3 regions of the Vogesella sp. LIG4 genome follow, and region 3 is predicted to be linked to each of the others. Evidence: riboswitches for the same ligand, from Rfam matches in the RefSeq annotation. Region 3 holds a riboswitch; each other region holds the start of a gene.
What was found. Region 3 has a riboswitch for glycine ahead of glyA (serine hydroxymethyltransferase). Riboswitches for the same ligand answer to the same signal wherever they lie in the genome.
Positions count from the first base shown of each region.

Region 1: it holds a riboswitch for glycine, as region 3 does, so the genes downstream of both, glyA (serine hydroxymethyltransferase) here and glyA (serine hydroxymethyltransferase) in region 3, are expected to answer to the same signal.
Region 2: it holds a riboswitch for glycine, as region 3 does, so the genes downstream of both, gcvT (glycine cleavage system aminomethyltransferase GcvT) here and glyA (serine hydroxymethyltransferase) in region 3, are expected to answer to the same signal.

Region 1 covers NZ_LT607802.1:2,676,375-2,684,191, reverse strand. The annotation lists gene PSELUDRAFT_RS12635 (YitT family protein) at 1-201, opposite strand, end outside; gene mmuM (homocysteine S-methyltransferase) at 361-1,317, opposite strand; gene PSELUDRAFT_RS12625 (methyl-accepting chemotaxis protein) at 1,380-3,248, opposite strand; glycine riboswitch at 3,675-3,772, shown strand; glycine riboswitch at 3,774-3,869, shown strand; gene glyA (serine hydroxymethyltransferase) at 4,011-5,264, shown strand; gene PSELUDRAFT_RS12615 (L-serine ammonia-lyase) at 5,529-6,929, shown strand; gene PSELUDRAFT_RS12610 (transposase) at 7,164-7,685, opposite strand.
Region 2 covers NZ_LT607802.1:137,193-145,009, reverse strand. The annotation lists gene PSELUDRAFT_RS19980 (methyl-accepting chemotaxis protein) at 1-767, shown strand, start outside; gene PSELUDRAFT_RS00650 (CheR family methyltransferase) at 752-1,612, shown strand; gene PSELUDRAFT_RS00645 (chemotaxis response regulator protein-glutamate methylesterase) at 1,616-2,689, shown strand; gene cheD (chemoreceptor glutamine deamidase CheD) at 2,686-3,288, shown strand; gene fdxA (ferredoxin FdxA) at 3,331-3,654, opposite strand; gene gluQRS (tRNA glutamyl-Q(34) synthetase GluQRS) at 3,724-4,620, shown strand; glycine riboswitch at 4,784-4,882, shown strand; glycine riboswitch at 4,892-4,986, shown strand; gene gcvT (glycine cleavage system aminomethyltransferase GcvT) at 5,020-6,105, shown strand; gene gcvH (glycine cleavage system protein GcvH) at 6,187-6,573, shown strand; gene gcvP (aminomethyl-transferring glycine dehydrogenase) at 6,706-7,817, shown strand, end outside.
Region 3 covers NZ_LT607802.1:3,360,083-3,367,899, forward strand. The annotation lists gene tyrS (tyrosine--tRNA ligase) at 1-547, shown strand, start outside; gene PSELUDRAFT_RS15610 (EAL domain-containing protein) at 773-3,277, shown strand; glycine riboswitch at 3,538-3,636, shown strand; gene glyA (serine hydroxymethyltransferase) at 3,815-5,083, shown strand; gene PSELUDRAFT_RS15620 (L-serine ammonia-lyase) at 5,086-6,486, shown strand; gene PSELUDRAFT_RS15625 (hypothetical protein) at 6,777-6,971, shown strand; gene PSELUDRAFT_RS15630 (choline ABC transporter substrate-binding protein) at 7,020-7,817, opposite strand, start outside.

The sequences.
Region 1 (7,817 bases), 680 kb from region 3:
GCCGAACGGCAGGCCGGTGCGGTAGTGCAGCAGGAAGGCGATGCCGGCGGTGCTGCCGGTGAGCAGGCCGGCCTGCTTGAACATCGCCACGCCGAAAGCCACCAGCAGCGTGCCCACCAGGATGGCGAGCACGTCTTCCAGCAGGCTGTGGGCGATGGCGGTATCCGCCTCGGGGATGGCGGATGGGCTGAGCGTGGTCATGATTGATATTGCGACGCAACAAAAGAAGTGGCCATTTTACTTTTCCACCCCGGCAACCACCAGCATCCAGATCAAGAATCCACGAAATGGCAATTCACTGCCATTACAGAAACAAATAAATCATTTTCCGGCAACTTTACGCCACAGCAAGCCACCACCTCATGCAGTACCCTGCCCTCGGCTGCCGCGCAGCCAGGCGGCCAGCGCGCGAATGTCGTCCGGCGTGGTGCGGCAGCAGCCGCCAATACAACTGGCGCCGGCCGCGCGCCACTGGCGGGCGGCATCGGCAAATGCCTGCGGTTCGTTGCTGTCGTGCCAGGTCTTGCTCACCGGGTCGTAGGTTTCACCGGAGTTCGGATAGGTCAGCAGCCGCTTGCCGCTGGCCTGTGCCGCCGCCTGCAACAAGGGCGCGATGTGGCGCGGCGCGGTGCAGTTCACCCCTACCGCCACCGCCTGGGCGAATGGCTGCAGCGCGGCGATAGCATCGGCCAGAGGAGTGCCTTCGCTCAGATTGGCATCGTCGCGGCAGGAGAAGCTGATCCACGCCGCAGCCTGCGGAAACTCGTCCCGCAGCAGCCGCGCCAGTGCCAGCGCCTCCTGCTGGCAGGGAATGGTCTCGCAGGCCAGCAAGTCCGGCCCGGCCGCCAGCAGTGCGGCGATGCGCGGGCGATGAAAGTCCACCAGCTGCTGCTCGGAGAGGCCATAGTGGCCGCGGTATTCCGAGCCGTCGGCCAGCATGGCGCCGTAAGGGCCCACCGAGGCCGCCACCAGCGGGCGCGTGCGGCCAACCCTGTTGTGCTCGTCGGCCCAGAACGCGTCGCGCGCCGCCTGCGCCAGCTCCACCGACAGCCGCATCAGCCGCGCAGCCTCACCGGCATCAATGCCACGACGGGCAAAGCCGGGGAAGCTCGCCTGGTAGCTGGCAGTAGTGGCCACGTCGGCGCCGGCCAGGAAGTAGTCGTAGTGCACATCGCGAATCAGCTGCGGCTGCTCGATCAGCACCCGCGCCGACCACAGCGCATCGTTCAGGTCGCAGCCACGGCGCTCCAGTTCCGAGGCCATGGCGCCGTCCAGCACGACGGGGCTGCTGCCGAATACGGTGAACGGGTCGCGCATGGCCGGCTCCTTAAATGAAAAACCCCGGCACGGGCCGGGGCGATGCAAGGCAGAGAATGCGCTCAGAGGCGGAAGCGGGCAACCAGCGACTTCAGTTCGTCGCCGCGCTGCGCCAGCAGGTTGATGGTGGCCAGCGCCTGCTGCAGGCTGCTGTCGGTCTGCTGCGCCATCACGTTCACGCGCTCGGCACTGCGTGCCATCTCGTTGGTGGCGATGCCCTGCTCGGCGGTGGAGGAGGTGATTTCGCCCATGCGCGAGGAGATTTCCTCGGCATTGCTCTTGATCACTTCCACCTTGTCGGCCGCCTGGCGCGACAAGGTGACACCGGATGCCACCTTCTCGTTGGTGGTATCGGCATGCTCGATGGCCTCGCCGGTGCGGCGGATCACGGTGTCGATCATCTCGGCGATCTGCACGGTGGCAGTGGCGGTACGCTCGGCCAGCTTGCGCACCTCATCGGCCACCACGGCAAAGCCGCGGCCGGATTCGCCGGCGCGGGCAGCTTCAATGGCCGCGTTCAGCGCCAGCAGGTTGGTCTGATCGGCGATGTCGCGGATCACGCCGACAATGCCCTTGATCTGTTCGGACTGGCCGGACAGGCTGCCCATTACGGTGTGCAGCGAAGCCACGGCGGTCTGGATGGACTGCACTTCGCGCTCCACCTCGGCCATGGCACGGTGCGAATCCACCGAGTTGCTGCGCGACTGCGCCACCAGCGCCTCGGTTTCGCCCACGTGGTCGGCAATGTGGTTGATGCTGACCGTGATTTCCTCGATGGTGGCCGCGGTAGCAGACAGCTCGGTGGACTGCACGCGGGAGTCCTGGCCGATCTGCTCGGCCACGCTGCTCAGCTCGCCGGCATCGCGTGCCAGGGCTTCGGATTCGTCGCGCACGGTGATGAACATCTCGCGCAGCTTGGCCACGAACTGGTTGAAGGCGTCGGCGATCTGGCCCACTTCGTCACGGTTGCCCACCGGCAGGGTCTTGGTGAGGTCGCCATGGCCGCTGGCCACTTCCTGCATCGCCTTGTGCAGGGTGCCCAGGCCGGACAGCATGCGTGCCACGCCCACATAGGCCAGGATGCTGGCCAGGATCATGCCGGCAATCGCCAGGCCCACCATTACCATCAGCAGCTGGCTCACCGGTGCCATGGCGGCAGCCTTGGGCACCAGCACGCCGAACAGCCAGTTGGTCTTCGGCACCGGGAACAGCGCCACCAGCTGGGTTTCGCCATCGATGGAGGCGGACTGGATCACGCCATCCTTGCTCAGGCCAGCCAGGTCGAAGCCTGGAATGACCTCACCGATTTTCTTCAGCGCGGAGTCTTTTTGCGGGTGGGCGATCACATCGCCTGCCGCGGTAATCAGGAAGGCGTAGCCATCGCCCGGCAGCTTGGCGGACACCACTTCTTCCACCACGCGCGCCAGCGTCACGTCGCCACCGGCTACCGCCACCAGCTGGCCGCCATCCTTGCGCGCCTGGGCAAAGGTGATGATCGGCTTCTTGGTTGCAGCGTCGATATACGGAGGCGAAGCGATAGGACCGTCGGAATCCTTGGCAGCCAGGTACCACGGCCGTACGGTCGGGTCATAGCCTGGCGGTACCGGTGTCGCCCCGGTGGGCTGGGTCATGGTCTTGTCCGGCTGGCCGATATACATGTCGTCAAAGCCACCGGCGGCCTTGGCCTGATCCAGTATCGGCTTGAGTTCGCCAGTACCGAAACGCGGCAGTACCGAAGCAGCAATATGCTGCTTGCTCTGCACCCACTCTGATACGAAGCTCACCTTATTGTCGGCAGCCATCTTGATCTGCCCTTCGATCTGGGTTGCCAGCGTGGCACTCATCTTCCAGTAGGCAACGCTACAGAAGACGACTGCCAGTGCTGCAATTACCAGCAGCACGAACGTCATCAGTTTTGCGCGCAAAGACATGATAGATACTTCCCCTGTTTATTGGATTTTGAAGTGAGTGGATGTTACTACCGGGGAGCGAGCCCCGTTCCTGTTATAGCCAGAAAACAATTTCATGCACTTTCTGCGTGCATTTGCGCCATGCTGTCGCAAAAAATTGATTTAAAACAACTTTGCAATTTCGATATGTTAGGTTTAAATCGCAAAAAATTCCATAGCCCCCGTAGACAATATGCAATGCGCAAGAAACTTCTGGCGCGATATGCCATCACCACCCGCAAACGGCAAATCCGGGCTGCAGCCCTTGTCCGGCGGCAAGCGCTAACTACTGTCAGCCAGCCACACCAATGCTGCACCTGCACATCGAATACTGTCCGACATGCGTTGACAGCCACGGCCAGCTTCTCTAGATTGCGCCAAGCTACGCAGCCAATCGCAAGGTTGGCCGCCACCAGTGCAGGAGAGACTGCCCGGATCTGATCCAGCGGCAGCGCCGAAGGGGAATCGCCCCAGAAACTCTCAGGCAAAAGAACTGCACTGGTCAGGCACTCTGGAGAGTAGGCCCGCAACCGCGCGGCCTCGCCGAAGGCAGCATGGCCAGTCAATACTGCGCCGCAATCTCTCAGGCAAAGGGACAGAGGGGGCATCGTCCGGTGATACCGGGCGGACGCCCCATTACCCTGTCTGCCATTCCACAGACCGTCCGTCCATCACCGCCCGTTTTATTCAAGGCGCGGTGCGGCCAACGTTTTGCCGCCTGCGCCGGCGACCAGGAGATACGCGATGTTTACCCAGGATATGCAGATTGCCGGCTTTGACGACGCCCTGTGGGCCGCCATGCAGGCCGAAGACCAGCGCCAGCAGGACCACATCGAGCTGATTGCCTCCGAAAACTACACCAGCCCGCGCGTGATGCAGGCCCAGGGCAGCCAGCTCACCAACAAATACGCCGAGGGCTACCCCGGCAAGCGCTACTACGGCGGCTGCGAACACGTGGACGTGGTGGAACAGCTGGCCATTGACCGCGCCAAGCAGCTGTTCGGCGCCGACTACGCCAACGTGCAGCCGCACTCCGGCAGCCAGGCCAACGCCGCCGTCTACATGGCGCTGCTGGAGCCGCACGACACTGTGCTCGGCATGAGCCTGGCCCATGGCGGCCACCTCACCCACGGCGCCAAGGTCAACTTCTCCGGCAAGATCTACCACGCCGTGCAGTACGGCCTGAACCCGGCCACCGGCGAGATCGACTATGACGAAGTGCAGCGCATGGCCAACGAATACCAGCCGAAGATGATCGTGGCCGGTTTCTCCGCCTACTCGCTGATCGTCGACTGGAAGCGCATGCGCCAGATCGCCGACAGCATCGGCGCCTACCTGTTCGTGGACATGGCCCACGTGGCCGGCCTGGTGGCTGCCGGGCTGTACCCGAACCCGATTCCGCACGCCCACGTGGTGACCACCACCACCCACAAGACCCTGCGCGGCCCGCGTGGCGGCCTGATTCTGGCTGCGGCCAACCCGGAACTGGAGAAGAAGCTGAACTCAGTGGTATTCCCCGGCATCCAGGGCGGCCCGCTGATGCACGTCATCGCCGCCAAGGCAGTGGCGTTCCAGGAGGCGCTGCAGCCGGAATTCGTCGATTACCAGAAACAGGTGCTGGCCAACGCCCGCGCCATGGTGAAGGTGTTCCAGGACCGCGGCTACAGCATCGTGTCCGGCAAGACCGACGACCACCTGTTCCTGCTGAGCCTGATCGACAAGGGCCTCACCGGCAAGGCGGCCGATGCCGCGCTGGGCGCCGCTCACATCACCGTGAACAAGAACGCGGTGCCGAACGATCCGCAAAGCCCGTTCGTGACCAGCGGCATCCGCATCGGCACCCCGGCCATCACCAGCCGTGGCTTCAAGGAAGCCGAGGCACGCCAGGTGGCGCACTGGGTCTGCGACATCCTCGACGATATCGAGAACCCGGAAGTGGGTGCACGCGTAAAACGCCAGGTAGCGGAGCTTTGCGCCGCGTATCCGGTCTATCGTTAAATAGTAATAAGAGCTTGTTCACGATCTCGTGAGCTAGAGCGAGACAAGGCGAAAATGGCTGAGGAAGCGGAATTGACATGGAGTCAATGAGCATTCCGAAGGTATTTTCAACGCCGTATCGCCGAAGCGCAGCAGATCGTGAATAAGCTCTAAGCGCTGCGGCCAACCCTGGCCGCGGTGCGTTATCCAACAGCACGGGGCCACCCCCTGTAAACCGGGCGCCGCCAACCCACGGCGGCGCCACAACCAGACAAGAGAAGCAGCATGGCTATCAGTGTTTTCGACCTGTTCAAGATCGGCATCGGCCCGTCCAGCTCCCACACCGTCGGCCCGATGCGTGCCGCGCGCCAGTTCATCGCCCGCCTGGAAAAGGATGGCCAGCTGAGCGCCACCGCGCGCGTGAAATCGGAAATGTTCGGCTCTCTGGGCGCCACCGGCAAAGGCCACGGCACCGATACCGCGGTGCTGCTGGGCCTGGCCGGCGAGCTGCCCGACCTGGTCGACACCGATGCCGTGCCGCAGATGCTGGCCACCATCCGTGCCGACAAGGCCATCACCCTGCTCGGCCAGCAGCGCATTGCCTTCAACGAGGCGGAAGACCTGCTGCTGTACAAGCGCAAGGCCCTGCCCTACCACCCCAACGGCATGATCTTCGAAGCCTTCGACGCCGACGGCAACAGCCTGTCCAAGCGTGCCTATTACTCGGTAGGCGGCGGCTTCGTGGTGGATGAGGCCGCCATCGACGCCGGCTTCGTGCCGCCGGGCGTTACCGAACTGAAGCACCCGTTCAAGACCGGCGCCGAACTGCTGGCCCTGTGCCAGCGCGAAGGCAAGAGCATCAGCCAGATCATGCTGGAAAACGAGCTGGCCTGGCGTAGCGAGGACGAAGTACGCGCCGGCCTGCTGCAGATCTGGCAGGTGATGCAAAGCTGCGTGCAGCGCGGCTGCAGCCACGAAGGCATCCTGCCCGGCGGCATGAAAGTGAAGCGCCGCGCCGCCGACCTGTACCGCAAGCTCACCAACGCCCCGGAAGCCGCGTTGCGCGACCCGCTGACGGTGATGGACTGGGTAAACCTGTACGCACTGGCGGTGAACGAGGAAAACGCCGGTGGCGGCCGCGTGGTCACCGCACCCACCAACGGCGCGGCCGGCATCATCCCAGCGGTGCTGCACTACTACGCCCGCTTCGTGCCCAATGCCAGCGAAGACGGTGTGGTGCGCTTCCTGCTTACCGCCGGCGCCATCGGCATCCTGTTCAAGCTCAACGCCTCCATCTCCGGCGCCGAAGTCGGCTGCCAGGGCGAAGTCGGTTCCGCCTGTTCCATGGCCGCCGGCGCGCTGGCCGAGGTGCTGGGCGGCACGCCTGAACAGGTGGAAAACGCCGCCGAAATCGGCATGGAACACAACCTGGGCCTGACCTGCGACCCGGTGGGCGGCCTGGTACAGGTGCCGTGCATCGAACGCAACGCCATGGCGGCAGTGAAGGCCATCAACGCCGCGCGCATGGCACTGCGCGGCGACGGCCAGCACTTCGTGTCGCTGGACCGGGTGATCAAGACCATGCGCGACACCGGCCGCGACATGAGCAACAAATACAAGGAAACCGCGCGTGGCGGCCTGGCGATCAACGTGATCGAAGTGCCGGTAAACATCGTGGAATGCTGATGCCCGCTTGCGGCCAACGTTGGCCGCAGACATGACAACGCCCGCTGCATGCGGGCGTTTTTCATGATCAACAGTAGATGCCGCGCCCGACTGCCGGGTGGCAACGATGAGTAGCGGCTACATCCGCGTAATGGACGCCACAGACAAAGCAAAGTTGGCCGCAATACCGTCAGGGCATGCGGCCAACCTTGGAATTACGCGGTAAACGTCGGGCTTCATTTCATTCAATCCAGGCTACCGTGCTCGCAGAGCATCCTCTACCCCGCACCAGTCAGACTGATACACACCAGCGGCCAGATAGCGATGAAAAGTCGAATACGGCCATGCCGCAACATGCGTAACCAGCCCATGCTTGAGTGGATTGCGATGAATGTAATCGAGGTGGCGATTGAAATCCGTCTGGTCACGAATGACATGCTCCCAGAAACGGCGTTGCCAGATACCTCGCTCCCCCTTGCGGACACGTACGGCATTCCGCTCCTCACTCGCCGCCAGCTGCCGAACAAACCGAATCTTGATCGCCTTGATGCGATTGGAAAAATCATCGTCACCGGGTGGCAGCGTGATCAGACAATGAAAATGATCTGGCAACACCACCCAGCCATCAATGCCGAACGGCCGCACTCGCTGCGTCTGCCGGACCGCATCACGCAACGCATCGATATGCGTCACCAGTAAACACGAACCACGCTCCAGCAAAGTGACGGTCAAGAAATACGTTCCACCTGCCACGAACATCCGACGGTAACTTGCCATCAACCTGCTCCTCTGAGTCGATGGCAAAGCGTAAAAGAAGAAGCCGATACCATTGGCAAGCGATTGTCACCGCCCGGTCATGTAGGGCGGAAGCCCGCAGAGCGGGCGTTCCGCCGCAACACACCACGGCAA
Region 2 (7,817 bases), 920 kb from region 3:
ACAGCCTGGCGGTGGGCGCTTCCGACATCGCCTCGCGCGGCGGGGTGGTGGTAGGACAGGTGGTATCCACCATGAACGAGATCAACCAGAGCGCCACCAAGATCGTGGACATCATCAGCGTGATCGACGGCATCGCCTTCCAGACCAACATCCTGGCGCTGAACGCCGCGGTGGAAGCCGCGCGCGCCGGCGAGCAGGGCCGCGGCTTTGCGGTGGTGGCCAGCGAAGTGCGCAACCTGGCGCAGCGTTCCGCCGCCGCCGCCAAGGAGATCAAGGGCCTGATCGGCGACTCGGTGGACAAGGTGGAATCCGGCTCGCGCCTGGTGGACGAAGCCGGCCGGACCATGGAGGAGATCGTGACCTCCATCCGCCGCGTGGCCGACATCATGAGCGAGATTTCTTCCGCTTCCATCGAGCAGAGTTCCGGCATCGAGCAGGTGAACCTGGCGGTGAGCCAGATGGACGAGAACACCCAGAAGAACGCCGCGCTGGTGGAAGAAGCCGCCGCCGCTGCCGAATCGCTGGAAGAGCAGGCCGGCGTATTGCTGGATGCGGTATCCATCTTCCACCTGGACAGCAGCGCCCGTGCCGCACGACCGGCGACCAACCATGTCGCCAGCGCCGCGGCGCCGGTGGCGCGGCAGGCTATCGTGCTGCCCAAACCGGCGGGCGCCCAGGCTCCGGCCGTGGTGCGCAACCATGCGCCGGCGGTGCATTCGCCCCTGCATCCCGTACCCAGTGATGAAGGCGAGTGGGAGGAGTTCTGAAGCCGGCCAGCGACGACGGCGCGATCTTTCCGCGTGATCTGCACTTTTCCGAGGCGGATTTCCACGCGGTCAGATCGCTGCTGTACGACCGCACCGGCATCGCGCTGAGCGACGCCAAGAACCATATGGCGTATGCCCGGCTCGCCAAGCGGGTGCGCCACCAGGGCTTCCGCTCGTTTGCCGACTACCTGGCGCTGCTGCATTCCCCGCAGGGCGAGCGGGAGTGGGAGCACTTCATCAATGCGCTCACCACCAACCTGACCGCCTTCTTCCGCGAGGGCCACCATTTCGACATCCTGCGCCAGCATGCGCGGCAGCATGCCGGCGACGAGGGCGGCTACCGGGTGTGGAGTTCGGCTGCCTCCACCGGCGAGGAGCCTTATTCGATATTGTTTACGCTGGCGCAAAGTCTGGCCGGTGGCAGCTACGATATCGTGGCATCCGACATCGATACCAATGTACTGGCCAAGGCGGCGGCCGGCGTCTACGGCGCCGACCGGGTCGCCTCGCTGGCGCCGGAGCTGCTGCGGCAGTTTTTCGTGCGCGGCGTGGGCGGCAATGCCGGCAAGGTCAAGGTGAAGGCCAGCTATGCGCAGCAGATCCGCTTCTGCCGCATCAACCTGGTGGACGATAGTTGGCCGCAGCTGGGGCTGTTCGACGTGATCTTCTGCCGCAATGTGCTGATCTACTTCGACAAGCCGACGCAGGCCGGCATCATCGAACACTTCGCCCGCTACCTGAAGCCGCACGGGCTGCTGTTCTTGGGCCACTCCGAGAACATCCAGCACATCAGTCAGACCTTTGTGCCATGCGGCAAGACTGCTTACCGCCTGGCGGGTGGATAACGCATGGCAGCGGGACGCAAGATACGCGTGGTGGTGGTGGACGACTCGGCGCTGATACGCGAGCTGCTGGGCAAGATCATCAATGCCGAGCCGGACATGGAAGTGGTAGCGGTGGCGCCGGACCCGGTGGCCGCGCGCGAGCGCATCCGCGAAAGCAACCCGGACGTGATCACCCTGGACGTGGAAATGCCGCGCATGGATGGCCTGGAGTTCCTGCGCCGGCTGATGAGCTTGCGGCCAACTCCGGTATTGATGATTTCCTCGCTGACCGCCGCCGGCTCCGACATCGCCCTGCGCGCGCTGGAGCTGGGCGCGGTGGATTGTATTGAAAAGCCGCAGGTCGATATCGGCCGTGGCATGCAGGAGTATGCCGAGCTGATTTGCGACAAGATACGCACCGCCGCCGCCGCGCGCGTGCAACTACCCAGCCGTTTCGTCCAGGCGCAGCCACAGCCTGTGCCGCTGGCGGGCAGCCAGAACATTCTGCGCAAGGATGCCGTGATCGTGGCGGGCGCCTCCACCGGCGGCACCGAGGCGCTGCGCGAATTCCTCAGCGGCCTGCCGGCCAATACCCCGCCGGTGCTGGTGGTGCAGCACATGCCGGAGCATTTCACGCTGTCGTTCGCCAACCGCCTGGACCAGTGCTGTGCCATGGCGGTATGCGAAGCCAGCGACGGCCAGCCGCTGCAGGCCGGCAATATCTACATCGCGCCGGGCCACTCGCACCTGAGCGTGGTGAGCCGCGGTGGCCAGCTGTTCACCCACCTGGATCAGGGCGAGGCGGTGAATCGCCATCGCCCGTCGGTGGATGTGCTGTTCGACTCGGCGGCGGCCTTGCTGGGCAAGCGCGCGGTAGGGGTGATCCTCACCGGCATGGGCAAGGATGGCGCTGCCGGCATGCTGCGCATGCGCGAGGCCGGCAGCTACAATCTGGGGCAGGATCAGGCCAGCAGCGTGGTGTACGGCATGCCGCGCGCCGCCTACGAGATCGGCGCGGTGCACGAAGTGGTGCCGCTGCCGCGCATGGCCGAGCGCGTGCTGGCCTATCTGTGCGGCCAACAGAAGCGGGAGGCATGATGCTGGCCGGTCATGCGGAACACCGCTACCTCGACAAACATTTCAACCGCCACGCCGCCAAGCTGCTGCCGGGCGAGTTCCAGGCCACCGACGACGGCCTGCTGCTGGTAACGGTGCTGGGCTCCTGCGTGTCCGCCTGCCTGCGCGACCGCGAAACCGGCATTGCCGGCATGAATCACTTCATGCTGCCGGACCACGGCAACGGCAACCGCGACAGCCTGATGCCGGCGCGTTTCGGCACCCACGCCATGGAGCTGCTGATCAACGACATGCTCAAGCTCGGTGCCAGCCGCCGCAGCCTGGAAGCCAAGGTGTTCGGCGGCGGCAACGTGCTGGACGGCATCAGCAAGGCGAATATCGGCCAGCGCAATGCCGGCTTCGTGCGAGCCTTCCTGGCGCAGGAAAACATCCCCATCGTGGCGGAGGACCTGGGCGCCGACATCGCACGCAAGGTGTATTTCTTCACCGACAGCGGCAAGGTGCTGATCAAGAAACTCCGCCCGCAGCATACCCTGGTGCAGGAAGAAGAAAGCTACCGCCGCCGCATCGACAGCGACAGCGAACGCAAGACCGGCGGCGACGTGGATCTGTTCATCTGAGCCGGGCAGGGTTGGCCGCAGGCTGCGGCCAACTTGCGATATCTAGCGCTCCAGCAGCGGCAGCTTGCCTGTCTCCTTGGCCCAGTGCTCGTGATCCGGCAGCGGCTCCTTCTGCTGCACGATCACCGGCCAGACCCTGGACAACTCGGCATTCAGCGCCAGCATGTGGTGCTGCGCCGGCGGCAGATCCTCCTCGGTGGTGATGGCATCGATCGGGCATTCCGGCACGCATAGCGTGCAATCGATGCACTCGTCCGGGTCGATGGCCAGGAAGTTGGAGCCTTCGTGGAAGCAGTCCACCGGGCACACCTCCACGCAGTCGGTGTATTTGCATTTGATGCAGGCTTCGGTTACAACGTGCGTCATTTTTCGCCCTCCACGGCTGTGCACACCGTTATCGGTAGCCAGCTGTGATTATTGTTTGCTCCGCGCCGAATGTCTGCCCCTGATCCCGCTTACCGTGGCCGTTTTGCCCCCAGCCCCACCGGCCTGTTGCACGCCGGCTCGCTGACCACGGCCGTGGGCAGCTACCTGGAAGCCCGTCGCCGCGGCGGCCAGTGGCTGCTGCGCATGGAAGATCTCGACCCTCCGCGCGAAATGCCTGGTGCTGCAGCCAACATCCTGCGCACGCTGGAAGTCTTCGGCTTCGAGTGGGATGGCGAGGTGGTGTACCAGAGCCAGCGCCATCAGCTGTACCGCGCGGCGCTGGACCAGCTCGTTGCCCAGGGCGATGCCTATGGCTGCGGCTGTACCCGCAAGGAAATCAGCGAGCACGGCCTGCGCGGGCTGGACGGCATGGTCTACCCGGGCACCTGCCGCCACGGGCTGGCGCCGGGGCGCAGCCCGCGTGCCTGGCGGCTGCAGGTACCGGATGAAGAGCTGGGTTTCGATGATCGCCTGCAGGGCTATTACGCGCAGCAGCTGCAGCGCGATATCGGCGACTTCGTGCTGCTGCGTGCCGATGGCTTCTGGGCCTATCAGCTGGCGGTGGTGGTGGACGATATCGCGCAGGGCATCAACGACATCGTGCGCGGCGCCGACCTGCTGGTGTCCACGCCGCGCCAGCTGTGGCTGCGGCAATGCCTGGGCGGGCCGGCGGTCAGCCACTGCCACCTGCCGCTGATGGTGAATGCCGCCGGCGAGAAGCTTTCCAAACAGACGCTGGCGCCGGCCATCTCGCCAACGTTGGCCGCACAGGAGCTGCGCCAGGCCCTGCAACGGCTGGGGCATGCGGCGCCAAGCGCGGCGGGGACGGTGGCGGAACTGTGGCAGTGGGCCCACAGCCACTGGCAGCTGACACAGGTACCGGCCGGGCCGGTGACAATTGTTTGAGCATCTTGCAACGCTGGCGCCAACAGCCCCTGGCGGCTGGTTTGTGGCTAACTGCTTGGCCGTAAAGCGAAATATCATGCTTTTTTGTCCAGGACTTGTCGCAAGTATCTGAAAAATGGACAAAACCCGACTTGCCAAGCCGGCAGGGCGCGACGATAATCCGGCCATTCACGCAGGAGAGCGCAGCTAGCCGATAGGCCGGTTGCCGCCGAAGGCGCAAGTGCACCCGCAATCGCTCAGGCAAAAGGACTGCAAGAATCCGGTCGCAAGATCGGCTGAATCTGGAGAGCGGCGCATATCGCGCCCACCGAAGGGGCTAACGGCGCAATGCCGGAAAATCTCAGGTGCATGGACAGAGGGGTGTGAGATAGAGGAATAACTCACTCCGAGGATTTGCCCATGACGGCCCCGAAACGTACCCCACTGTTTGATGCGCATATTGCCGCCAATGCAAAGATGGTTGACTTTGCCGGCTGGGAAATGCCCATTCATTACGGCTCGCAGCTGAAAGAACATGAAATCGTGCGTAACGACGCCGGCATGTTCGATGTGTCCCACATGACCGTGGTGGACATCACCGGCAGCGACGCCAAAGCCTGGCTGCAAAAGCTGATCGCCAACGACGTGTCCAAACTGGGCTTCGAAGGCAAGGCACTCTACTCCGGCATGCTCAACGAGCAAGGCGGCGTGGTGGACGATCTGATCGTTTACCTTGCGGCCAACGGTTACCGCATGGTGATCAACGCCGGCACCACCGAAAAAGACCTGGCATGGATGGACAAGCAGTCCGCCGGTTTCGACGTGGCACTGAAAGTGCGCCGCGACCTGGCCATGCTGGCCGTGCAAGGTCCGCAGGCCATTGCCAAAGTCTGTGCCGTTAAGCCGGACTGGGCAGAAGCCATCCAGGGCCTGAAAGTATTCCAGGGCCTGCCGTTCGGCGAATGGTTCGTGGCCCGCACCGGTTACACCGGTGAAGACGGCCTGGAAATCATGATTCCCGCTGCCGAAGCCATCACCTTCTTCAACCAGCTGCAAGCTGCCGGCGTAGCGCCGATCGGCCTGGGTGCACGCGATACCCTGCGTCTGGAAGCCGGCATGAACCTGTACGGCCACGACATGGACGAAACCGTGTCGCCGCTGGAAGCCGGCATGGGCTGGACCATCGCCTGGAACCCGGAAGAGCGCGATTTCACCGGCCGCAAGGCACTGGAAGCCCAGAAGGCTGCCGGTGTGGCCATGAAGCAGGTGGGCCTGGTGCTGGAAGGCCGCGGCGTACTGCGCGAAGGCCTGAAAGTAGTGGTGGATGGCGCCGAAGGCATCATCACCAGCGGCACTTTCTCGCCGACCCTGAAGCATTCCATCGCCATTGCCCGCGTGCCGGCCGCTACCGGCGCCACCGCCCTGGTGGATCTGCGCGGCACGCTTACCGAGGTTCGCGTGGTGAAAATGCCGTTCGTACGCAACGGTAAGAAAGTTTTTGAATAAGCTGGTGTATAACGACGAGGCGAGAGCGTCGCCCCGGTACTACCCAATCTAGATCCAAACTATCTGCATCAGGAGAATCACATGAGCAACATTCCCGCCGAACTGAAATACGTATCCAGCCACGAATGGCTGCGCCTGGAAGCTGACGGCACCGTTAGCATCGGCATCACCGAACATGCCCAGGAGCTGCTGGGCGATATCGTGTTCGTGGAACTGCCGGCCGTTGGCAGCCAGCTGGGCGAAGGCGAACAGGCAGGTGTGGTGGAGTCGGTAAAAGCCGCCTCCGATATCTACGCCCCGATCGCCGGCGAAGTGCTGGAAGTGAATAGCGATCTGGAAGCGGCTCCGGATCTGGCCAACAGCGATCCGTACGGCGCAGCCTGGTTCTTCAAGATCAAGCCGGCCAACGCCGCTGATCTGGATCGCCTGATGGATGCCGCTGCCTACGCAGCCGAAATCGGCGCCTGATCGAAGGGCCCTGCCGTCGCAAGATGGCGGGGCTTTTGTATTTTTGCCTCCCGATGCGCCCTGCGGGCGGGCCTTGCGGCCAACCCCACCGACGCTGCGCATCGTGTGGCTAGCTAAGACGGAATCGAAGACATGTCGCTCTCGCAACTCTTCAATCATCAAGAATTCATCGAACGCCACATCGGCCCGTGCGAGGCCGAGAAGGCCGAGATGCTGTCCTACGTGGGCGCTTCCTCGCTGGAAGACCTGGTAGCGCAGACCGTGCCGGCCAACATCCGCTTCAACCGCGCGCTGGATCTGCCGCCGGCGCAGCGCGAAGCCGACGCCCTGGCCGACCTCAAGGCCGTGGCCAGCAAGAACGTGGTGAACAACTCCTTCATCGGCCTGGGTTACTACCCGGTGCTGACCCCGGGCGTGATCCTGCGCAATGTGCTGGAAAACCCGGGCTGGTACACCGCCTACACCCCGTACCAGGCTGAAATCGCCCAGGGCCGCCTGGAAGCGCTGCTGAACTTCCAGCAGATGATCATCGACCTGACCGGCCTGGAAGTGGCCAACGCCTCGCTGCTGGACGAAGCCACCGCTGCTGCCGAAGCCATGGCCATGGCGCGCCGCGTGTCCAAGTCCAAGTCCAACCAGTTCTTCGTGGACAGCCGCGTGCTGCCGCAGACCCTGGACGTGATGCGGACCCGCGCCGAATACTTCGGCTTCGAGCTGGTGCAGGGCCACCCGGAAGAAGCCGGCAACGGCGAGTACTTCGGCGTGCTGTTCCAGTACCCGGGCGAATCCGGCGAGCTGCTGGACCTGACCCCGTACATTGCCGCTGCCAAGGCCAAGGGCGCGCTGGCAGTAGTTGCCGCTGACGTGATGGCACTGGTGGCACTGAAGTCGCCGGCCGAAATGGGCGCCGACGTGGCCGTGGGCAACACCCAGCGCTTCGGCGTGCCGATGGGCTTCGGCGGCCCGCACGCTGCCTTCTTCGCGTTCAAGGACGACATGAAGCGCTCGGCACCGGGCCGCATCATCGGCGTATCGGTGGATGCCAAGGGCAAGACCGCGCTGCGCATGGCGCTGCAGACCCGCGAACAGCACATCCGTCGCGAGAAAGCCAACTCCAACATCTGTACCTCGCAGGTGCTGCTGGCCAACATCGCCGGCATGTATGCCGTGTACCACGGCGCCGAGGGCGTGAAGCGCATCGCCGCTCGCATCCACCGCATGGCAGCCATCTTCGCCCACGCGGT
Region 3 (7,817 bases):
GTGGCTGGATGCCAAGAAAACCTCGCCGTACGCCTTCTACCAGTTCTGGATGAACACCGCGGACGCCGACGTGTACAAGTTCCTGCGCTACTTCACCTTCCTGTCGCTGGCCGAGATCGACGCCATCGAGGAGCAGGACAAGACCAGCGGCGGCAAGCCGGAAGCACAGCGCATCCTGGCCGAGCAGGCGACTGCCCTGGTACACGGCCAGGCCGCGGTGGCAGCCGCCCAGCGCATCAGCGCCAGCCTGTTCAGCGGCAGCGTGGCGGACCTCACCGAATCCGACCTGGCGCAACTGGCACAGGACGGCATGCCCAGCATCCAGCTGCCGCGCGACCAGGCCGGCCTGATCGACACCCTGGTTGCCGGCGGCTTGGCCAAGTCCAAGACCGAAGCGCGCACCTTCATCCAGAGCGGCGCGGTAAGCATCAACGGCAACAAAGCCGATAGCCTGGAACACCAGATCGGCGACGGCGAGCGCCTGTTCGGCCAGTACAGCCTGCTCAAGCGCGGCAAGAAGAACCACACCTTGGTGCACTGGCAGTAAGCACGGCGATACATCGCAACAAGGCAGGCGCCCGCCTGCCTTTTTTATTGCCCGATCAAGCGCTTTTCCCCTCCTACCTGCCCGTGTTGCCACTATTCAATTTGCAATTTGCAAACTATAAAATGAAGGTGCAGCTGTTAGCTGTTCATATAAACGCAGCCTCGTAACACCACCTCGGCCAAAACCACCGCCCACCGGGCTTTGCCAAAAAGGTGACATCGACTCATGCGCCCCGCCCCGCATCAACCCGACCGTTTGCTGCGCGTCCTGTGGCCTTTCATTCTGGTCGCCCTGCTGCAGGCAGTCATCAGCGGCATCAGCCTGGAAGTGCTATCGGTGGTGCGCGCCTACGTCAGCGGGGAAAGCCTGTGGTCCAAGGGCCAGAAGGATGCGATCTACTACCTCAAGCTGTACGCCGACAGCCGCGACGAGCGCGATTTCCTGCAGTACCAGCAAGCCATCGACATTCCGCTGGGCGACCACCAGGCACGCCAGGCACTGGACGCTCCCGAGCCCGACCTGCTGCGCGCCGAAGCCGGCTTCCTGCAGGGCGGCAACCACCCGCAGGACATCCCCGGGCTGATCTGGCTGTACCGCAACTTCCGTCACTTCAGCTACCTGGAAACCGCCATCGCCCACTGGACTACCGGCGACCAGCAGCTGCTGCAACTGATGCAGACAGCCAACCAGATGCGCCATGGCTTTACCCAGCACACCCCCTCCGCAGCGGAAATCGCCGGCTGGATCGCGCAGATCCGGCGCGTCAACGAGCAGGTCACCCCGGTCGAAAGAGCGTTCTCCAACACCCTGGGCGAAGCCTCGCGCTTCATCCAGCAGCTGCTGCTTGCGGCCAACCTTGTCACCACCACCATCCTGATCCTGCTGGCGGTACTGCGCACCGGCAAACTGCTCAACCAGCGGCTGGAAGTGGAAAGCGCGCTGCGTGCCGAGAAAGAACGCGCCCAGATCACCCTGACCTCGATTGGCGATGCGGTGATCACCACCGACGAAGCCGGCTTCATCACCTATATGAACCCCGCCGCCGAACAGCTCACCACCTGGCGCGACGAGCAGGCACACGGCCTGCCGCTCAGCTCCATCATCCGCATGCTGAACGAGCAGACGCAGCAGGAAGACGGCAACCTGATCGAACAGATCCTGAACGGCGAAGCCAGCGGCACCAGCCAGCACACCCAGCTGATGGTGCGCCTGGACGGCAGCGCCATCGTGGTCTCCCTGGTGGCCTCGCCCATCCACAGCAACGGCAGCGTCAACGGCGCCGTGCTGGTGCTGCACGACATGACCCGCGAGCGGCAATATGTGGCCAACCTCTCCTGGCAAGCCACCCACGACGCGCTCACCGGGCTGACCAATCGCCGCGAATTCGAGCAGCGGCTGGAGCAGGCGCTGGGCAAGCTGAGCGCCGGCACGCCGGTGGAGCACGCGCTGATGTTCCTCGACCTCGACCAGTTCAAGATCGTCAACGACACCTGCGGCCACGCCGCCGGCGACGAGCTGCTGCGCCAGATCTGCACCCTGCTGCAACAGCAGCTGCGCGATATCGACACCCTGGCGCGCCTCGGCGGCGACGAATTCGGCATCCTGCTGGAGCACTGCCCCGCCATCAACGCCGGACAAATTGCCGAAGCGCTGCGCCAGACCGTGCAGGAGCTGCACTTTGCCTGGGAAGGCCACCCGTTCAATGTCAGCGTCAGCATCGGCCTGGTGCACCTGAGCGCGCCGATGACCACGCTGGCCGAGGCGCTGCGCGCCGCCGACGTGGCCTGCTACATGGCCAAGGAAAAGGGGCGCAACCGGGTGCAGGTCTACCACCCGGATGATTCCGAGCTGTCGATGAAGTATGGCGAAATGGCTTGGGTGCAGCGCATCCGCCTGGCACTGGAAGAGAACCGTTTCTGCCTGTACGCGCAGCAGATCGCCCCGCTAAGCAACGACACCGACGACGGCATCCACATCGAGCTGCTGCTGCGCCTGTACGACGAATATGGCCGCCTGGTGCCACCGATCAGCTTCATCCCGGCAGCGGAGCGCTACGGCCTGATGCCGCTGATAGATCGCTGGGTGGTACAGAATGCCTTTGCCACCCTGGTCAGCCGCCAGCAGCATGGCCACAGCAGCCAGGTAACCACCTGTGCCATCAACCTGTCCGGCAGCTCCATTGGCGACGACAGCTTTCTCGACTTCCTGCACGAGCAGTTCCGCCTGCATGCCATCGCGCCGCAACGCATCTGCTTCGAGATCACGGAAACCATCGCCATCGCCAACCTCAGCGACGCCATTCACTTCATCACCGAACTGCAAAAGCTGGGCTGCCGCTTCTCGCTGGACGACTTTGGCGCCGGCATGTCCTCGTTCAGCTACCTGAAACACCTGCCGGTGGACTACCTGAAAATCGACGGCAGCTTCGTCAAGGACATGCTGGACGACCCTATCGACCACGCCATGGTGGCGGCGATCAACCACATCGGCCATGTCATGGGCAAGCACACCATTGCCGAATTCGTCGAGACCCCGCAGATCATGCAGGCAGCCGCCATGCTGGGCATAGACTACGTGCAGGGCTACGCCGTGATGCGCCCGCAACCGTTCACCATAGACTGCGAGTTACGCCACCTGGCACCGCAGGATTGCCTGCTGCCCGGCACATTGCCGGCCAGCAGCCACGGCGCCGAACCGGCCAGACAGGCTGCGCAGGACAAGCAGCCGTAGCTCACAAGCCACAACCGCAGTTGTGGCAAAAACACATCAATTCCCATAAAAATCAAATAATTAGTTTTCACCGGCAATGCCGTTGTTTGCCGGCGCGGCATTGTCACAGCCGACAGCTTTCCTTCCGTCGGCGACGGAAAATCATCGTTTTCGCCACCTGCCGCCGCCAGCACCAGCAAGCATCGCGAAGCTGCCCGTTTTTACCCTGCCGGCATCGATTGACGCTGGCGCGGGCGCTCTCTAGATTGAGCTGCAGCCACATCAGGCAGACAGGAGAGATCGCCCGGACAGCAGTCCAGCGGCGGCGCCGAAGGGGAATCGCCCCGAAAACTCTCAGGCAAAAGGACTGTCTGCCCAGGCTCTCTGGAGAGCAGGCGCCATCAGCGGCGCCTCGCCGAAGGCAGCACGGTGCGCAGCGCGCACCCAATCTCTCAGGCACACGGACAGAGGGGGCAAGCACGGGTCGCCAGGCGACCACCCACCCCCATTTACCGGGCTTGCGGCCAACCTTGGCCGCGCCCTTGTCTGGAGAGCGCCATGTTTACCAAAGATATGCAGATTGCCGGCTTCGACGACGCCCTGTGGGCCGCCATGCAGGCCGAAGACCAGCGCCAGCAGGACCACATCGAGCTGATTGCCTCCGAAAACTACACCAGCCCGCGCGTGATGCAGGCCCAGGGCAGCCAGCTCACCAACAAATACGCCGAGGGCTACCCCGGCAAGCGCTACTACGGCGGCTGCGAACACGTGGACGTGGTGGAGCAGCTGGCCATCGACCGCGCCAAGCAGCTGTTCGGCGCCGACTACGCCAACGTGCAGCCGCACTCCGGCAGCCAGGCCAACGCCGCCGTCTACATGGCGCTGCTGGAGCCGCACGACACCGTGCTCGGCATGAGCCTGGCCCACGGCGGCCACCTCACCCACGGCGCCAAGGTCAACTTCTCCGGCAAGATCTACCACGCGGTGCAATACGGTCTGAACCCGGAAACCGGCGAGATCGACTACGACGAAGTGCAGCGCATGGCCAACGAATACCAGCCGAAGATGATCGTGGCCGGCTTCTCCGCCTATTCGCTGATCGTCGACTGGAAGCGCATGCGCGAGATCGCCGACAGCATCGGCGCCTACCTGTTCGTGGACATGGCCCACGTGGCCGGCCTGGTGGCTGCCGGGCTGTACCCGAACCCGATTCCGCACGCCCACGTGGTGACCACCACCACCCACAAGACCCTGCGCGGCCCGCGTGGCGGCCTGATTCTGGCTGCGGCCAACCCGGAACTGGAGAAGAAGCTGAACTCGGTGGTGTTCCCCGGCATCCAGGGCGGCCCGCTGATGCACGTCATCGCCGCCAAGGCGGTGGCCTTCCAGGAAGCGCTGCAGCCGGAATTCGTTGATTACCAGAAACAGGTGCTGGCCAACGCCCGCGCCATGGTGAAGGTGTTCCAGGACCGCGGCTACAGCATCGTGTCCGGCAAGACCGACGACCATCTGTTCCTGCTGAGCCTGATCGACAAGGGCCTCACCGGCAAGGCGGCCGATGCCGCGCTGGGCGCCGCCCACATCACCGTGAACAAGAACGCGGTGCCGAACGATCCGCAAAGCCCGTTCGTGACCAGCGGTATCCGCATCGGCACCCCGGCCATCACCAGCCGTGGCTTCAAGGAAGCCGAGGCACGCCAGGTGGCGCACTGGGTATGCGACATCCTCGACGATATCGAGAACCCGGACGTTACCGCCAAGGTCAAGCGCCAGGTGGCCGAGCTGTGCGCGGCCTTCCCGGTATACCGCGCTGCCAGCGGGAGCTGATCATGGCCATCAGTGTGTTTGATCTGTTCAAGATCGGCATCGGCCCGTCCAGCTCCCACACCGTCGGCCCGATGCGTGCCGCGCGGCAGTTCATCGCCCGCCTGGAACGCGACGGCGTGCTGCCGGCGGTGGCCAGCGTGCGCTGCGAGCTGTTCGGCTCACTGGGCGCCACCGGCAAGGGCCACGGCTCCGACATCGCCGTGCTGCTGGGGCTGCAGGGCGAGCTGCCGGATGCCGTGGACACCGACGCGGTGCCGCAGATGGTAGCGGCGATTCGTGACAGCAAGCGCCTGCGCCTGCTGGGCAGCCACGAAATCGTCTTTGCCGAGAGCGAGCATCTGGTGCTGCACAAGCGCAAGACGCTGCCGTTCCACCCCAACGGCATGACCTTCGAGGTGCGTAACGACAAGGGCGAAGTACTGGATAAGCGCGCCTACTACTCGGTAGGCGGCGGCTTCGTGGTGGACGAGGCGGCAGTGGATGCCGGCTTTACCCCGCCGGGCAGCGAAGAACTGCGCCACCCGTTCAGCAATGGCGCCGAGCTGCTCGCCTTGTGCCAAAGCGAAGGCAAGAGCATCAGCCAGATCATGCTGGAAAACGAGCTGGCCTGGCGTAGCGAGGAGGAAGTACGCGCCGGCCTGCTGCAGATCTGGCAGGTGATGCAAAGCTGCGTGCAGCGCGGCTGCAGCCACGAAGGCATCCTGCCTGGCGGCATGAAAGTGAAGCGCCGCGCCGCCGACCTGTACCGCAAACTCACCAACGCCCCGGAGGCCGCGCTGCGCGACCCGCTGACGGTAATGGACTGGGTGAACCTGTACGCACTGGCGGTGAACGAGGAAAACGCCGGCGGCGGCCGCGTGGTCACCGCGCCCACCAACGGCGCGGCCGGCATCATCCCGGCGGTGCTGCACTACTACGCCCGCTTCGTGCCCAATGCCAGCGAGGACGGCGTGGTGCGCTTCCTGCTCACCGCCGGCGCCATCGGCATCCTGTTCAAGCTCAACGCCTCCATCTCCGGCGCCGAAGTCGGCTGCCAGGGCGAAGTGGGCTCCGCCTGTTCCATGGCCGCCGGCGCGCTTGCCGAGGTGCTGGGCGGCACGCCTGAGCAGGTGGAAAACGCCGCCGAAATCGGCATGGAACACAACCTGGGCCTGACCTGCGACCCGGTGGGCGGCCTGGTGCAGGTGCCGTGCATCGAACGCAACGCCATGGCGGCGGTGAAGGCCATCAACGCCGCGCGCATGGCGCTGCGTGGCGACGGCCAGCACTTCGTATCGCTGGACCGGGTGATCAAGACCATGCGCGACACCGGCCGCGACATGAGCAACAAGTACAAGGAAACCGCGCGTGGCGGCCTGGCGATCAACGTGATCGAAGTGCCGGTAAACATCGTGGAATGCTGATGCCCGCTTGCGGCCAACGTTGGCCGCAGACATGACAACGCCCGCTCACGCGGGCGTTTTTTTTGCTAACAGCTTCCCGCCCTGCCGCCAGGCTCGCTGGCTGTCACGCCTCTCGATACTTTCTATCGTCAGGCGCTCTGCGCATCGACTCGAAAACACGGGGCTCCCATGGCCGGATCGCCAGCAGCAGGCTGGTGCCATGCTGATCATCCGTCGCTCGGGCCAGACCTTCCTGATGCAGGTCAGTAAACTCCTGCAGCAGCTGGCGCATCCGTTTCTGGAAGCGTTGATTGTCGGCAGGTGACAGCATTGCCTGCTGGAAAAGCTGGTGGGACCGACTGTTTGGCACCTTCAAGGAAAGCGAACATTTCGCACTACACTGCGGCTTTCCAGGGCGCCAGGAGGAGCACCTGCAGAAAATGCTGCTGTTCAAGAATGTCTATCGTGACCAGGCCGCCGGCAGCAAACCACCCTCCAGACCATGAAAAAGGCCGCCATCTGCGATGGCGGCCCTGGTGGCAATGCTGATGCTATCAGTTGGCCAGGTGGTGCTGCACGGCGCTCATGCCGTCCTTGCCATCGAAGGTGGTTACACCGGCCAGCCAGCTCTTCAGCATGAACGGGTTCTTCTTCAGGTAGTTCTTGGCAGCCAGTTCCGGCTTCTCCTTGTCCATGATCGGGCCCATCACGCGGTTTTCGATGTCGGTGGTGAACTGCATATTGGTCAGCAGTTTCGCCACGTTCGGACAGCGTGCCTGGTAGTCGGTTGCCAGGGCGGTGAATACCTTGGCTTCGCCGTAGTTGGGGCCGAACACGTCGTCGCCGCCGGACAGGTAGGTCATCTTGTACTTAACGTTCATCGGATGCGGTTCCCAGCCCAGGAACACTACCCATTTCTTCTGGCGAATGGCGCGTTCCACTTCGGACAGCATGCCTGCCTCGCTGGACTCAACCAGCTTGAAGCCGGACAGGCCGAACTGGTTCTTCTTGATCATTTCCTGGATCAGGTTGTTGCCATCGTTGCCCGGCTCGATACCGATGATCTTGCCATCCAGCTTGTCCTTGAACTTGGCGATGTCGGCAAAGCTCTTCAGACCGGCTGCCGCCACGTAGGCAGGTACTGCCAGCGTGTACTTGGCACCCACTAGGTTGGGGCGGTCCAGCACCTTGATCTGCCCTGCCTTCACGAACGGCTCGATCATCGGCGTCATGCTGGGGTTCCAGTAGCCGAGGAAGGCGTCGATCTGCTTGTTCTTGATGCCGGCGAAGGTGATGGGCACTGAGGCGATGGTGGTGCTCGGCGTGTAGCCCAGGCCTTCCAGCACAACGCT